DNA from 2 places in the Psychrobacter raelei genome. Region 2 is predicted to be linked to the other one. Evidence: riboswitches for the same ligand, from Rfam matches in the RefSeq annotation. Region 2 holds a riboswitch; the other holds the start of a gene.
The links. A riboswitch is a leader RNA that binds a small molecule or an ion and turns the genes downstream of it on or off. The one in region 2 is predicted to bind thiamine pyrophosphate.
Positions count from the first base shown of each region.

Region 1 (7,695 bases), 1.2 Mb from region 2:
TTATATGATACCGTTATTGATGTGAAAACCCTGATATAAAAGTGGACTTATTGCCCTAAAAAGTTTAGGCTAATAACTCTAGGCTTGTTATTAAGCAGTCGCTTTTTGTTCAACATTAATATACTGGCTTGATAACGTACCACCTTATGTTTTTTTTAATTGCTAATCGACAGCTTCGGTTAGCAATTTTTGTTATAAGTCGTCTTTTTTTAGCTCAGCGCTGAAAATAGAATGTCGACACACAACTTAACCTAAGCCTGACACCAACAGCACCCTCTTAGTGATGAGTGCTGGGGTGTTTTTTGTTTATTAATTTATTCATCCATATATGTATATGAGGAAGATGATATGCAACGTTACCCAATGACTCCGCAAGGACATGCTGCGTTAGAAGCCGAGCTTAAGCAACTCAAAAGCGTAGATCGTCCGCGCATCACGGCTGCGATTGCTGAAGCGCGCGAACATGGCGACTTAAAAGAAAATGCAGAATACCACGCCGCCCGTGAGCAACAAGGTTTTTGTGAAGCCCGTATTCGTGACATTGAAGCCAAACTCTCTGGCGCTCAAGTTATTGATCCGGCTACCTTACCACGTGAGGGCCGCGTCGTATTTGGTGTGACTGTGGTTATCGAAAACCTAGACACTGAAGAGCAAAAGCGCTATCAGATTGTGGGCGATGATGAGGCAGACTTTAAGAACAACAAAATCTCCGTCAACTCCCCTATTGCTCGAGGTTTAATCGGTAAATCAGAGGGTGATGAGGCACGTATTGAGACCCCAAGCGGCCTGGTAGAATTTGAAATTATCGAAGTTATTTATCAGTAAAGCTTAACCAATAAATTTTAATTTATTGCGTCCTTTATTTAGCTAGAGTTCAATATTTTTACTATTCATAGATCAAAAAATGGTCTATTATCTATAAAGTTGAACTCTAGCGTCACTTGCAAATCCCCTTTGCTTAATGTTAAGTTACAAAAATATAACATTGGCAAATCTAAATGTGACACTTCGTGTGTATCTTTACCTCCTATGGTTTTATAGCCAATGTTAACAATTTAGGTAAGTATTTTTTATTTAACCCATTTTTATTTAAGCTATTTAATTAAGTAGTATTTTTATAGTAAATGCATAATCTTTTGAGTTTCCATTACTTAAGATAAATGCTTACGAGGCAATTATGAAGAAATTCACATCAGCTCTATGTGCGCTAGCATGCATGGTAGGAGCCACTAATCTGGCTCACGCTACGGATTCTAAGCAAACTATCAGCGTTAAAAGCCCAAGCGATATCGACAGTGTACTCAACGAGTTAGCACGCAAAAAAAGCCAACCCACCTCTTTATTACAAACCTCCTTTGAGCCCTCCTCTTTAGCTGCCAGCAGCTCATTGATGGATGCCAAAGGTAGTAAAGTTAGCCAAGATAACGATGATGTGTTATCTCATTTAACGTTAGTAGCCTCAAATGCTGTTAACAAATTCAAACAAAGTGGTCGTGCCTCTTGGTACGGTGGCAAGTTCCATGGCAGAAAGACTGCCAGTGGTGAGCGCTTTGATATGAACTCATTAACCGCAGCACACCCCTCTTTGCCTTTTAATACTTACTTACGTGTCACCAACAAAGGTAACGGTAAGAGCGTGGTAGTCAAAGTGAATGACCGTGGTCCTTACCATGGTAACCGTGTGTTGGATTTATCTTATGCTGCTGCTAAGCAGATCGGTTTGGTAAGCCGTGGTATTGCCAATGTGACCATTGAAAGAGTGGGTTCACCTTAATCCTGCTAATCTTAGTAAGCTGCTGGTTTTTAAAAGTACAGTTGCTAAATCAAGTCAGGGTGATAAATTTACGCTTGTCGATAAGCGGCCTGGTGGGCTAAAACCAGGATCAAAAGAAGATCTGCACCGTAAACGGCAGGTCTTTTTTTTATGCCCAATTTTTGAGTCGGCAACTTCAAAGCTCTAAGTTTAAAAAAGCTGAGCAAGATAGGCCGCTCAAACCCTTGTGAAAAAAAGCCATCTTAGCTATGATAAGCAGCTGTTTTATTTGTTTTTAAGTTATCACAGGGGCGCCCTTGGGCTGAGATGTACCCTTTGAACCTGATCCAGATTATACTGGCGTAGGGAGTGTATAGCGATAACGGCATCTTCGGGTAAGGGTTGATTGTTAACTTGCCACCTTTATCATAAGCGTGCCGTCATGCTGTGTGTTTCTAAACGCCCTCTTATCCTATTCGGAGGGAAGATGCAGTTACCATTCATCGAGTCTTGTTTTCACGCCTTTAAAGACCAATCTGCTTTGGTCCATAACCTCACCAATGATGTTGCCCATAATACGGTTGCCAATGTGCTTTTGGCCTGTCGCGCCTCGCCTGCTATGGTACATGACATTCAAGAAGCCCCTGACTTTGTGTGCTTATCTGATGCCCTAGCCATTAACATCGGTACGCTGACCCAAACTCGTCTAAACAGCATGCTGGCCACGGCCGAGATGGCACACAGCAAAGGCATTCCTTGGGTGCTAGACCCAGTCGCTGTGGGTGCCACTGCATTTCGGCAACAAGCTTGCCGGCAGCTACTGTCACTACAGCCTGATGTCATTCGCGGCAATGCTTCAGAAATATTGGCTCTGGCGGGTATGAGTAGTCAAAGCAGGGGCACCGATAGCGGCGATAGCGTGGCGGCAGCCCATGCAGCAGCTGAAGCCTTGACCCAATATGCCAAGGTAGTGGTGGTTACCGGAGAGATTGACTGGGTGACCGATGGCATGAACCGCTGGGCTATTAATCATGGCCATCCTATGATGACTCAAGTCACCGCAATTGGCTGTGCCTTAACGGCGCTCATAGCCGGCTTTGTAGGCGCCAATAAGAAGGCTATGGCACAAGCGGCTGTCACCGCCTTATGTTATTACGGACAGGCCGCTGAGCACGCCATGCAGATTGCTCAAGGGCCTGGCAGCTTTTATATCCACTTCCTCGATAGTTTGTATGCCCTACAGGCAACCGATGTCTCTCAACAAGCACGAGTAACGCTTTATGAATAAACATAATAAATCTGCCGATGCCTTATCGCTATATTTGGTCACCGATAGCGCTCTATGCGCTGATAAGGGACTGATTGAGACGGTGCTTGCTGCCATCGATGGCGGCGTGACCCTAGTGCAGTTGCGTGACAAACACGCCAGCGATGAGGCCTTGTATACCACAGCCTGTGAGCTTAAAGAGGCCATTGCTGGTCGTGTTCCTTTGGTTATCAATGACAAAGTGCAGATTGCACATAAAGCCAAACTCGATGGTGCTCATATCGGTCAAGGTGACTTGAGTGTTGAACAGGCCCGAAATATTTTAGGCCATGATGCTTGGCTGGGGCTGTCTATTAATACTTTAGCGCAGTTACAGCAGACGCACCACCATCACCTTGATCTGCTCGATTATGTCGGACTAGGCCCTGTATTCGCTACCGCTACCAAACAAGATCATGCCGAGCCTATAGGCTTAGAGGGATTGAGCACTTTATCCAAGGCCAGCGTATTGCCCACAGTGGCCATTGGCGGCATTAACCATGCTAATGCCAGACAAGTGTACCAAACAGGCTGTCATGGGATCGCTGTAGTCTCTGCGATTTGTGCAGCCGATGATCCAAAGCAAGCAGCTGAGCTGCTGATAGCACAGCGATAACATAAGATAGGCTATCAATAACCATCCTAATTTTTAAGGAGCGTAGCGGTGATTAAAAATGTATTAACTATTGCTGGTACAGACTGTACAGGCGGCGCCGGTATTCAAGCCGACATTAAGGCCATTAGCGCCAATGGTAGCTATGCGATGAGTGTCATCACCGCCGTGGTGGCACAAAACACCCAAGGTGTGCAGCAAATTCAGATGATGCCAACTGACTTAATTCGTGCTCAATTAGATTCTGTATTTAGCGATGTACAGGTCGATGCGGTAAAAATTGGAATGTTAGGTACCGCTGAGGTCATCCGCTGTGTGGCAGAAGCGCTTCAGACTTACCAACCCACCAAGGTAGTGCTAGACCCGGTCATGGTTGCTAAAAGCGGCGATAGATTGCTGGACAGTGATGCGGTGGCGGCCTTGCGTGAGCTATTATTGCCCCAAGTGGGGCTGATTACCCCCAACCTGCCAGAAGCCGCTGATTTACTGGGTGAAGCTGAGGCCACCACCCGAGAACAGATGCTCGAGCAGGCAGAGCGTTTAGGGGTCGCCACCTTTTTAAAAGGCGGTCACCTGCTTAATCAGCCAGACTCTCCAGATCTGTTATGGGTAGAGGGTCAAAGTCAGTGGCTGGAGGCGGCGCGTATCGCTACTAAAAACAGCCACGGCACTGGCTGCACCCTATCTGCCGCCATCGCGACTTTTTGGAGTCAAGGAGACAGCTTAAGCCTAGCTTGTGCTAAGGCCAAAGCTTATCTGACGGGTGCTCTAGCGCATGCAGATGAGCTTAATGTCGGTCATGGCCATGGTCCGGTGCATCATTTTTACGCGTATTATGAGCGCTAATTTAAAACACTCAGCGCCTTAAATTTCAAACGCTCGGTCAATGGCATCATCCAAGCGATCAGCCGTTATCACTGTCATACCCTTAAACTGCCCCATAAGGTTTTTTGGGGCATTGGCTTTGGGTACGATGGCGTGGGTGAAGCCGTGTTTCATTGCCTCTTTTAGGCGCTCTTGACCGTTGGGAACCGGGCGTATCTCGCCCGATAACCCCACCTCACCAAATACCGCCAAAGATGAGGGCAACGGCCGCTCCTTAATACTTGAGGCACAAGCTAACAGTACCGCCAAGTCTGAGCCGGTCTCCATCACTTTTACCCCGCCCACCACGTTGACATACACATCCTGTCCGCTGGTATGTATACCGCCATGACGGTGCATGACCGCCAGTAGCATCGCCAAGCGCTGAGGATCTAGGCCTAATGCCATACGTCTGGGCTGCCCCGCAGAATCATCGACCAACGCTTGCACCTCTACCAATAGCGGCCGAGTGCCTTCACGGCTAACCATGACAATGGATCCAGATATCGGCTTATCATAACGACTTAAGAATATGGCTGAAGGATTGGCCACTTCTTTTAGGCCGGTATCTGTCATTCCAAAAATACCCAGCTCGTTGACCGCGCCAAAGCGGTTTTTTACTGCACGTATCATACGAAAGCGAGAATCAGACTGACCCTCGAAATACAACACCGTATCCACCATGTGCTCAAGCACGCGTGGCCCAGCCAACGTACCCTCTTTGGTCACATGACCTACCAAGAATAAGGCCGTACCGGTTTGCTTGGCATAGCGGGTGAGCATTGCTGCTGACTCTCGAATTTGACTGACGCCCCCGGGTGCCGAGTTTATGGCATCGGTATAAATAGTCTGAATAGAGTCAATAATAGCCACCGCAGGCTGCTCTTGGGTCAGTGCTGCGCAGATGGTCTCCACATTGGTCTCTGTCATGACCTTTAAGTGATCGCTGGATAACCCTAAGCGCTGCGCCCGCATGGCCACTTGCGATAACGACTCCTCTCCGGTCACATACAATGCACTGCCGGACAAAGACTCAGGGTCTGCCATATTGGCCGCTGTCTGCAATAAAATGGTCGATTTACCAATACCAGGGTCACCACCAATAAGCACCACTGAGCCGGCCACTAAGCCGCCACCAAGGACGCGGTCAAATTCACTAATCCCAGTAGGCAGACGGGTATCGAAGGTGACATTGACTGAGCCTAACGTGACAACGCCGCTTTGTGAGCCTGAATAATTCATACGATCAGACTTTGCACCAGCCAACACCTTAGGGCCTGTATGTGCTGCCATAGCGCCTTTAGCCGCCGACTTATTGTGATGCGGTAGGCTGACATTGGGCGCCTCAACAAGAGTATTCCACTCCCCACAGTCAGAGCATTGTCCGGCCCATTTACCAAAATAGGCGCCGCAATTTTGGCAGACATAACTTGATTTTGATTTGGCCATAACCGCTACCCTTAGTAAGTGATGCTACATATGAGGCGTCTCATATGCAAAATGGTTGATTAATAAAGATGCGCCGATTGCGACAAACTTTGGCGTTAAAAATAGCCAGCCTGTAACAGCCAGCTATCTTTAGGATGCGAGGAGAATGAAAATAGCAATAAGTATGGACATGCCATAAACAACGGGCTAAAAAGCCTATGCGTCTACGACATCTGCCTGATTTAATCTATAACGGATTGTCTAAAAGGCTGTGTTTAATAGTGATGCCACCGGCTGACCCCCCGCTGACAATAGGTGACGACTAAGCCTGGAAGTCGCGGCCTAAATACACCTCTTGCACCAGCTCGTTATTTAACACCTCCTCTGAGGTACCATGGGCAATAATAGCGCCCTCACTTACGATATACGCATGCTCACAAATCGCCAGCGTCTCACGCACGTTATGGTCGGTAATCAGCACCCCAATACCGCGGCGTTTTAGCGCCACAATCACTTCTTTGATGTCGCTCACTGAGATAGGATCAACACCAGCAAAGGGCTCATCCAATAAAATAAACTTCGGATTGGCCGCCAGTGCACGTGCAATCTCACAGCGCCGACGCTCACCCCCTGACACACTCATACCGAGTGAATGGCACACATGCTCTAAGCTAAAATCAGCGATGAGTTTGTTAAGCTCTTGCTCCTGCGCCGCTTTATCTAAGTCTTTTCGGGTTTGTAAAATCGCAAGAATGTTTTCTCGTACGGTCAGCTTACGAAAAATAGAAGCCTCTTGGGGTAGATAACCAATACCGGCACGCGCGCGCTCATGCATGGCGTATTTAGACAGGTCTTGATTGCCAAGCTTTACCATGCCTTTATCCATATTCACCAGCCCAACCACCATATAAAAGCTGGTGGTCTTGCCAGCGCCGTTCGGGCCTAACAAACCCACAACCTGACCTGGCTCCACGCTAAATGACACATCTTTTACCACCCAGCGCTTACCGTAGCGCTTGGCCAGATTAAGCATGGTCAACGCAGTATCCGAGCTAACCGGCTGCGCTATCGACACGGGGGTTTTCTCTAAAGGGCTTATCACTTCAGGCTTTGGGGCATTCGATGCAGAGTTACTCATAACCTACCTAATTCCTGTACGACTATTGGATTCACTGGGCGGGAAAACAAGCTCAACACGCTGACTGCCGCCTGCCGTAGCCTCAACGTCACCCACTTTTAAGCTATAGCGAATAACGTTGCCGGCGAAACTTGCGCCATTTTGGGTAAGCTTGGCGTTACCGGTCAAAGTCACAATACCATTTTGGGCATTGTAATCAATCTTGTTGGCTTGACCGCGAGCCAAGCCTTTTTCTTTGGTGACCACTTGCTGCATGGTGGCTGGGCGACCTGTGGCGACAGCGGATAAGATACTTCGGCTATTAGATAAATTCACGGTAATATTATCTGCTGCAAGCTTTAAAGTACCTTGAGTAATGGTGACATTGCCTGAGTAGGAGGTGACACCGGTGCGCTCACTATAAGTGGCTTTATCCGCCAACAGATGGATAGGTTGCTGCGCATCAGAGGGCAAAGCATTGGCATTAAATGAGACCATAGACGCCAAAGCAGTGGCGGCAAAAAGCGTGATTTTGCTCAGCACCGGTATCAAGCTTGGTGAGTGCGGGGTAGAGAGTATTGGCGCTAGCGTATTTGAGCGTTTATTCACAATGT
Region 1 is NZ_CP093310.2:1,072,296-1,079,990, reverse strand. Features, by position in the region: gene greA (transcription elongation factor GreA) at 349-825, shown strand; gene MN210_RS04690 (septal ring lytic transglycosylase RlpA family protein) at 1,178-1,774, shown strand; TPP riboswitch at 2,051-2,139, shown strand; gene thiM (hydroxyethylthiazole kinase) at 2,241-3,041, shown strand; gene thiE (thiamine phosphate synthase) at 3,034-3,675, shown strand; gene thiD (bifunctional hydroxymethylpyrimidine kinase/phosphomethylpyrimidine kinase) at 3,724-4,518, shown strand; gene radA (DNA repair protein RadA) at 4,537-5,985, opposite strand; gene lptB (LPS export ABC transporter ATP-binding protein) at 6,287-6,997, opposite strand; gene lptA (lipopolysaccharide transport periplasmic protein LptA) at 7,106-7,579, opposite strand.
Region 1: it holds a riboswitch for thiamine pyrophosphate, as region 2 does, so the genes downstream of both, thiM (hydroxyethylthiazole kinase) here and thiC (phosphomethylpyrimidine synthase ThiC) in region 2, are expected to answer to the same signal.

Region 2 (7,695 bases):
TAGCAGCAGCGATAGGCCACGCTTGATCGGTATCTGAGTTGGTAATAACCTTGTAAAAACCGTCTTGTTTTGACCAATCAATATCACCGGCAGCGGCGAAAGTTTCAGCAGAGGGCTGTACGATATTGCCGGCTGCATTTTTCATGGCAGCATAAGACATGTTGTTTTGCTTAGCGTAAGCATATTCAACATAACCAATTGAGTTTGCCATACGACTGACATTGCTGGCCACGCCCTCATTACCCTTGCCGCCCACACCTGTCGCTGACGTTGGCCACTGCACGGTCTTATCAACACCGATGCTGTCTTTCCATTCAGGTGATACTTTGGCCAGATAGTCTGTAAAGTTAAAAGTAGTCCCTGAACCGTCTGAGCGAAACACTGTAGTAATCGCGGTGTCAGGCAGGGTCAACTCTGGGTTTAAGGCAGCGATTGCAGGATCATTCCACTTGCTGATTTTACCCAAGTAGATATTGGCTAACGTTTCGCCATCTAGCTTTAGTTCGCCAGGCTTGATACCTTCAACGTTGATAACAGGAACCACACCACCAATAACGGTTGGGAATTGGATTAAGCCCTCTTTTTCTAGCTCTTCAGGCGTCATTGGAGCATCAGAGGCACCGAAGTCTACTGTGTTTGAGACGATTTGCTTAATACCGCCTGATGAACCGATAGACTGATAATTCACCTGACCTTTGGTTTCTTTGTTGTAGTCCGCTGACCATTTGATGTAGATAGGCTGCGGGAAAGAAGCACCTGCACCGGTAATATTCATCTCAATGCCTTCAGCTGACTTGAACTCACCCGCTGCAGCAGACGTTGATTCTGAAGTATTTGCTGTGCTGGCTGCTGCCGAGCTAGCCGCTGTCGTATTGTCAGCTGTTGCCGCTTCTTTCTTATCACAAGCAGTTAGGGCCAACATGCTGGCAACAGTGACAGCTAATAGTGAATAACGCATGGTCTCTCCTAAAGAGTAAAAAATGTTTTTATATAAAATATAAGAAATACAGAGACTTAATAACGGATAAAGCAAAGCGGCTTGATATAAATCACTGTAATTGACGACGCTTTTGTCGGTCTTGTATTGGATTGAACACATTTTGACGTCTAAATATGACAGTTTGATGAAATGAATATCTTTTGTAAGAAATAGGTAATTTCAAAAAAAGTCGGGTGAGTAATGTTACGCGACTGTACTGCGCTGAACATTTGGCTATAACGGTGTTTGGACCTTACTGGCATAGCATAAGACGCTACTCGGTTAAGGATTCATTACATTATCTTTAACCATTAGAAAGTATCGCTAAACTAATGACCTGTAGAATTAGCCCTCGATGTTTTGGTGCAGACAATTAGATTTTGATCGCGGTTCACTGCTTTTCACAGTAACGCCAAGATTTTATTGCCATCACAGGTGCCAACCATTTATTCCATTACAGGTCCAATTTATGAAAAAGCTTTTTATGCCAGTTATCCTTCTATTAACCTTATTACTGAGTGCGCCTGCCAATGCTGGCCTTGCCTCTTGGTATGGTCCCGGGTTTCATGGAAAAAGAACCGCTTCCGGTGCTATTTATAATATGTACGCCATGACAGCCGCCCACAAATCATTGCCTTTTGGTTCAAAAGTAAAAGTTACTAACCTTAAAAATAACAAATCGGTGGTGGTAAAAATAACTGACCGTGGTCCTTTTGCGCCCGGCCGTATTATCGATTTGTCTAAGAAGGCCAACCAATCGCTAAATTGCAATCTTTGTAAAGTGACCGTTGAAGTATTAAGCAAGGGTGATGGCAAATACCGCAAACAATAACTTTGTAAAACCGCAGCGCCCTAGAAAAAATTAAAATAATATTGAGGACTGTTATTGCTCTAAAAGTTTGGTAAGATAGCCCTTAATAAAACCATTAAGACTCGGGGTGCAGACCTTGCGTTATCTGATAGCCGCTGAAATGCGATTATAGACAACCACGCGTTTGCTGAGACATCACCCGTTGAACCTGATGCGGTTAATACCGCCGTAGGAAAGTCATTGCAACTCCCCTATACCTTATTTTTATCACAAAAAACACAACGCTTATTACTATGACAGCCCTCGAGGGTTGTGAATTAATGCGTGCTATGCGCTTAAGATAAATCAGTTTGGATGTATCTTATCTCAGGTTACTGTAAGCGTTATGAGTCAATGTGTTTGTGTTAAAAAAGAGGGATTCGCTTTGTTAAGCGACAGAATCTGCACTCACTGAGTCTTTATTTTTACTACCGGTTTTTAGCCTTTTACCCTAAAAGCCTCTATGGCACCTTGCCATTAACAAAAAATAAGGACATTTCTATGAGTAATGAACAACACACCATTAAGACGCCAGCGCACCGTAATGTAGAGGATGAGCGCTTTGACGAAGAGGCCCGCGATTTAACCCGCAGCCTACCTGCCTCACGTAAAGTATATATCGAAGGCTCACGCCCTGACATCCAAGTACCGATGCGTGAAATCACCCTAACCGATACCCCTACTGGCGGCTTTGGTCTTGAAAATGGGGAGAAGAACCCACCTTTTTATGTCTATGACACTTCAGGCGTCTATACTGACCCGAGTGTCGATATTGACCTCACCAAAGGTCTGCCAAAGCTACGTGAAAAATGGATTGAAGAGCGCGGCGATACCGAAGTTTTAGACGGCTTATCAAGCAACTATGGTCAAGAGCGTGCGCGTGATATCAAAACCGCCAACATCCGTTTTGCTCATATTGATAAACCTCGCCGTGCCAAAGCTGGCAAAAATGTCACTCAAATGCATTATGCCCGCCAAGGTATTATTACCCCTGAGATGGAATACATCGCCATTCGTGAAACTCAAAAGCAGCATGAACTGACCGATATGCGTCAACATGCTGGCGAAAGCTTCGGTGCCAACACCCCAAAAATCATCACCCCTGAATTCGTACGTGATGAGGTAGCCGCTGGCCGAGCCATTATTCCAAATAACATCAATCACCCAGAGTCTGAGCCGATGATTATCGGGCGCAACTTTCTGGTAAAGATTAATGCCAATATCGGTAACTCAGCGCTGGGCTCAAGCATTGATGAGGAAGTATCCAAGATGACCTGGGCTACCCGCTGGGGTGCCGACACCATCATGGATTTATCGACCGGTAAGAATATTCATGAAACTCGTGAATGGATTATCCGCAACTCGCCTGTACCCATTGGCACTGTCCCTATTTATCAAGCGTTAGAGAAAGTTGACGGCGTCGCTGAAGACTTAACGTGGGAGATTTTCCGCGATACGTTAATTGAGCAAGCTGAACAAGGTGTGGACTACTTCACCATTCATGCCGGCGTGCTACTGCGCTATGTGCCTTTAACCGCAAAACGTCTTACAGGTATCGTCTCTCGTGGTGGCTCTATCATGGCACAGTGGTGCTTAGCGCATCACAAAGAAAGCTTCTTATACACCCATTTTGAAGACATCTGCGAAATCATGAAGCAGTATGACGTGGCCTTTAGCTTAGGTGATGGTCTGCGTCCGGGCTGTTTGCAAGACGCCAATGATGAGGCTCAGTTTGGTGAGCTGAAAACCTTAGGCGAGCTGACTCAAGTGGCTTGGAAGCATGACGTACAGGTGATGATTGAAGGCCCAGGTCACGTGGCGATGAACCGCATTAAAGAGAACATGGATTTGCAGCTTGAGATGTGTTCTGAGGCACCTTTTTATACCCTTGGTCCATTAACCACAGACATCGCGCCAGGCTATGATCACATTACCAGTGCTATTGGCGCCGCTATGATTGGCTGGTTTGGCACGGCAATGCTGTGTTATGTGACCCCAAAAGAGCATTTAGGTCTGCCTAATAAAAAAGACGTGAAAGATGGCATCATCACTTACAAAATCGCCGCTCACGCCGCTGACCTAGCCAAAGGCCACCCTGGCGCTCAGGCACGTGATAATGCGTTATCGAAAGCGCGCTTTGAGTTCCGCTGGGATGATCAGTTTAACCTAGCGTTAGACCCAGACACAGCTCGTGAATATCATGATGAAACGCTGCCTAAAGATGCACACAAATCGGCCCACTTCTGCTCTATGTGTGGTCCAAAGTTTTGCTCAATGAAAATCACCCAAAATGTGCGTGAGTATGCCGCAGGCTTGCCTACCGGTGTTGAGGTCACCCCAAGTAGTGGCGAATTATCTGATGAGGTACATCTTATCAAAGAAGTAGACACTGAGCTTGTTGGTCAAGTCGGTGAAGCCAGTTTTGAAGAGGTACAAAAGGGCATGGAGCAGATGAGTGAAAAATATAACAGCGAGGGACGCCAGTTGTATAAAGAGGTTTAGAAAGTTACGGTTAATAAAATATTAAGTTAAAAAACCATATTATTTGTATTGATTTTTAACTGATAAGGTATTATTATCAAATGGCAGCAATTTGTATTTACGAATTGCTGCCCCATATTTTTTAACTATATCTTCCCTTAGGTACTCCTTCATGAACCATGTATACCGAGTTGTTTTCAATCGCGCCTTAGGCGTTTATCAATGTGTTTCAGAGATTGCCAAATCTCGTGGCAAGTCTTCAGGCAAGTCAGCGACTTCTACTAAGAAGCCTCATTTACACTTAACAACTCTATCTATTGCTATGCTCAGTATTTTTGCTTCAACTATGGCAGTTGCAGCCACAACACCTGACGATTTAGTGATCAATCAAGGCGAGGTTATTAAGCTAGGTGACGGTGAGAGCTTAGGATTGTTAAATGATCTGATTATTGATAATAATAGTCAGGTTATTCTACTTGATAATACTACCAGCGGTATTAGTGCTCAAAACAATGTCATCATTGGAGATACTAGCAATGGTAGTCTCTCAATGAGTCAAACTGAAGAAAACAGTCAACATCTTTCTCATGGGTTATACGTTATAAACGATACGATACTGGGGAATAAAAAATCAGGCGTCGGCAATATAACCGTCTCTGGTCATAGATTTCTTGAAACTAATAACTTAATAGTTGGCAAACAAGGTGAAGGAAATATAGTTATTGAAAATACGCCCTACCATGGCGGTTTGACTCAAGCTCGTTATGCTACCTATATTGGTGGATATGGTCTTGATAGTGCTGAGGCAAAAGGTGAATTCACATTATCAGATAGCACTTTTGTTACTCCCAAAATGATAGTTGGAAATACAGGTTCGGGCGTATTACATATAAATGACGTTGGTGAGTTAGAGACAAAATATCTTGGGCGTAACCCTGACTCAATTAAATCTGAAATCTATATCAACGGTGGTGGAATAAATATAGAGTCTGATGAGGACTTTCTATTCGATAATTTCACCGATAAAAATATAATTCAGATTGGTACTAAAGGCGTTTTTATCGATGCTGAGATACCGCAATATAGTGATGCTGCTGCGAAGCCCATCTCGGTTGTGGTAGACCCCAAGGCAGTTATTACTGGCAATGTTGGTAGCTTTGATCTTAATCTTACAGATGATTATGATATTGGTGGGTTTATCAAAACTGGTGTAGGCAGCCTAGAACTAACTACTGATAATAAGCAATGGACAGGAGACTGGGGTTCAGTAGGAGGCGTTTTAAAGCTAAATGGTAACTACTCTCTACCAGAAGGTGAAAGCTTAGTTATCGGCCTACTCGATGTTAATGAAGATGGTCATGTGGATAATAATGAATATGGTCAAATAGAGGTAAATGGCGACCTTGATATCACTAAAGGTAACCTTAAAGTCTTTGCGTACAGTTATTTAGAGGATTTCACCACAAACTCAGAGTATAAAAACGTTGTTTCAGCAACCAAACTAAACGGTGAGTTTGCATCAGTAACGGATAACAATCTACTGGTAGATTTTGAAGCAGATTATAGTGACGCCAATGCCGTTCATTTGCGTATGGTAGCACCGACTCCAGAGCCAACACCAGAACCAGCTCCTGAGCCAACACCAGAACCAGCTCCTGTGCCAACACCAGAAACAACGCCTGTGCCAACTCCAGAACCAACGCCTGTGCCAACACCAGAACCAACGCCTGTGCCAACACCAGAACCAACTCCTGTGCCAACACCAGAACCAACACCAGAACCAACACCAGAACCAACTCCTGTGCCAACACCTGTACCAACACCAGAACCAACACCAGAACCAACACCAGAACCAACACCTGTACCAACACCTGTACCAACACCAGAACCAACACCAGAACCAACACCAGAACCAACACCAGAACCAACACCAGAACCAACACCTGTGCCAACACCAGAACCAACTCCTGTGCCAACACCAGAACCAACTCCTGAGCCAGGTAGCGATTACACAGTTGTGTCTAATGCCGTGCGCTCTATAAACAATTATTCTGCTCTTGGCTTAGCAACTGTTTTAGACCAGGCTATTGATGATCTGTTAGATACAACAACATCAGCGAACCCACTGGCGAAGCAGCTAATCTCAGACATGGATGGTTTAGATCAAGCACAAGTCGCTGCTGCCACTGCTCAGCTTCAACCGCTATTTATGGGTGGTGCTAACCGCTTAGTAACGGATACCAACTATGCTGTTGGTCGTGCTATCGAAGAGCACAGCCAAACCACTCCTGAGCGTAACTTATGGGCTAAAGCTATCGGTAGTGATATGACTCATGACGCCGATGGTTACGTCACAGGTTATAACTCAGAAAGCTATGGTGCTATCGTTGGTCTAGATGTACCTGTTAATCCTAATTTAAACTTAGGTGTGGCTGTCTCATACATTGATAGTGATGCAGATACCGATGGTCATGCATTAAAGCATGAGATTGATGCCAAAAACTGGCAAATCTTAGGTTATGGTAACTATGCGGTAAGTGATGCCACTTCGGTTAACTTCCATGCAGGTGCAGGTCAATCGCAGATTAAAGGTGAGCGTCATATTTCCGGATTGAGCCCAGCGATTGCTAAATCAGACTATGATGTCGACACGCTACAAGCAGGCTTTGGTGTGGCGCATAGAATTGGTTCAACAGAGCGTAACCTATCTCCATTTGCGAGTATGAATTATGCCCGTGCTAAGAGTGACAGCTACCGCGAGACGGGCGCTGGTGTATATAACTTAGCCGTTGATTCAAACACTTATGACTCATTACGTTGGACAGCAGGTGTTCGCTTTAATCAAGCCCTAACACCAACAGTTGCTCTAACCGGTCAGCTTGCTGGTGCGGTTGAAAATGGTGACCAATACTCTGATATTACCGCAAGCTTTGCTGAAGTAAACTCAGGCAAGTTCACAACGCGCGGACAAGAAAGCAAAGATGCCATTGGCATAGCAGGTATTGGCTTAGCGTTTAACCCAACTGCAAATACTACCATCTCTGCTAACTACCGCGGCGAATGGCGTAGTAACTATGATGATCATGGTGCAGCTATCGTGTTCGAAACTAAGTTTTAATGAGCACAACCTAATCGTTTAACAAAAAAAGCTTGAATCCTAAGGATTCAAGCTTTTTTCTTTTATAGACTTAAAACAGCAGTACTAAGATTAACACCTTAACACTGTGTTTCTAAGACAAATGACTATACTTTAGAGGCGTTATAGATTTTATCGATAGACGCATCGATGGTGGCTGCGAATTCTTCGTCTGTTTGAGACTTTGATAGGCCTTCAGTGAAAGCACGTGAGAAGCTGGCAATCATACCTGGATTTTGAGCTAAGCGA
Region 2 is NZ_CP093310.2:2,973,944-2,981,638, forward strand. Features, by position in the region: gene pstS (phosphate ABC transporter substrate-binding protein PstS) at 1-958, opposite strand, end outside; gene MN210_RS12470 (septal ring lytic transglycosylase RlpA family protein) at 1,449-1,811, shown strand; TPP riboswitch at 1,904-2,042, shown strand; gene thiC (phosphomethylpyrimidine synthase ThiC) at 2,331-4,331, shown strand; gene MN210_RS12480 (autotransporter domain-containing protein) at 4,483-7,428, shown strand; gene MN210_RS12485 (fructose bisphosphate aldolase) at 7,554-7,695, opposite strand, start outside.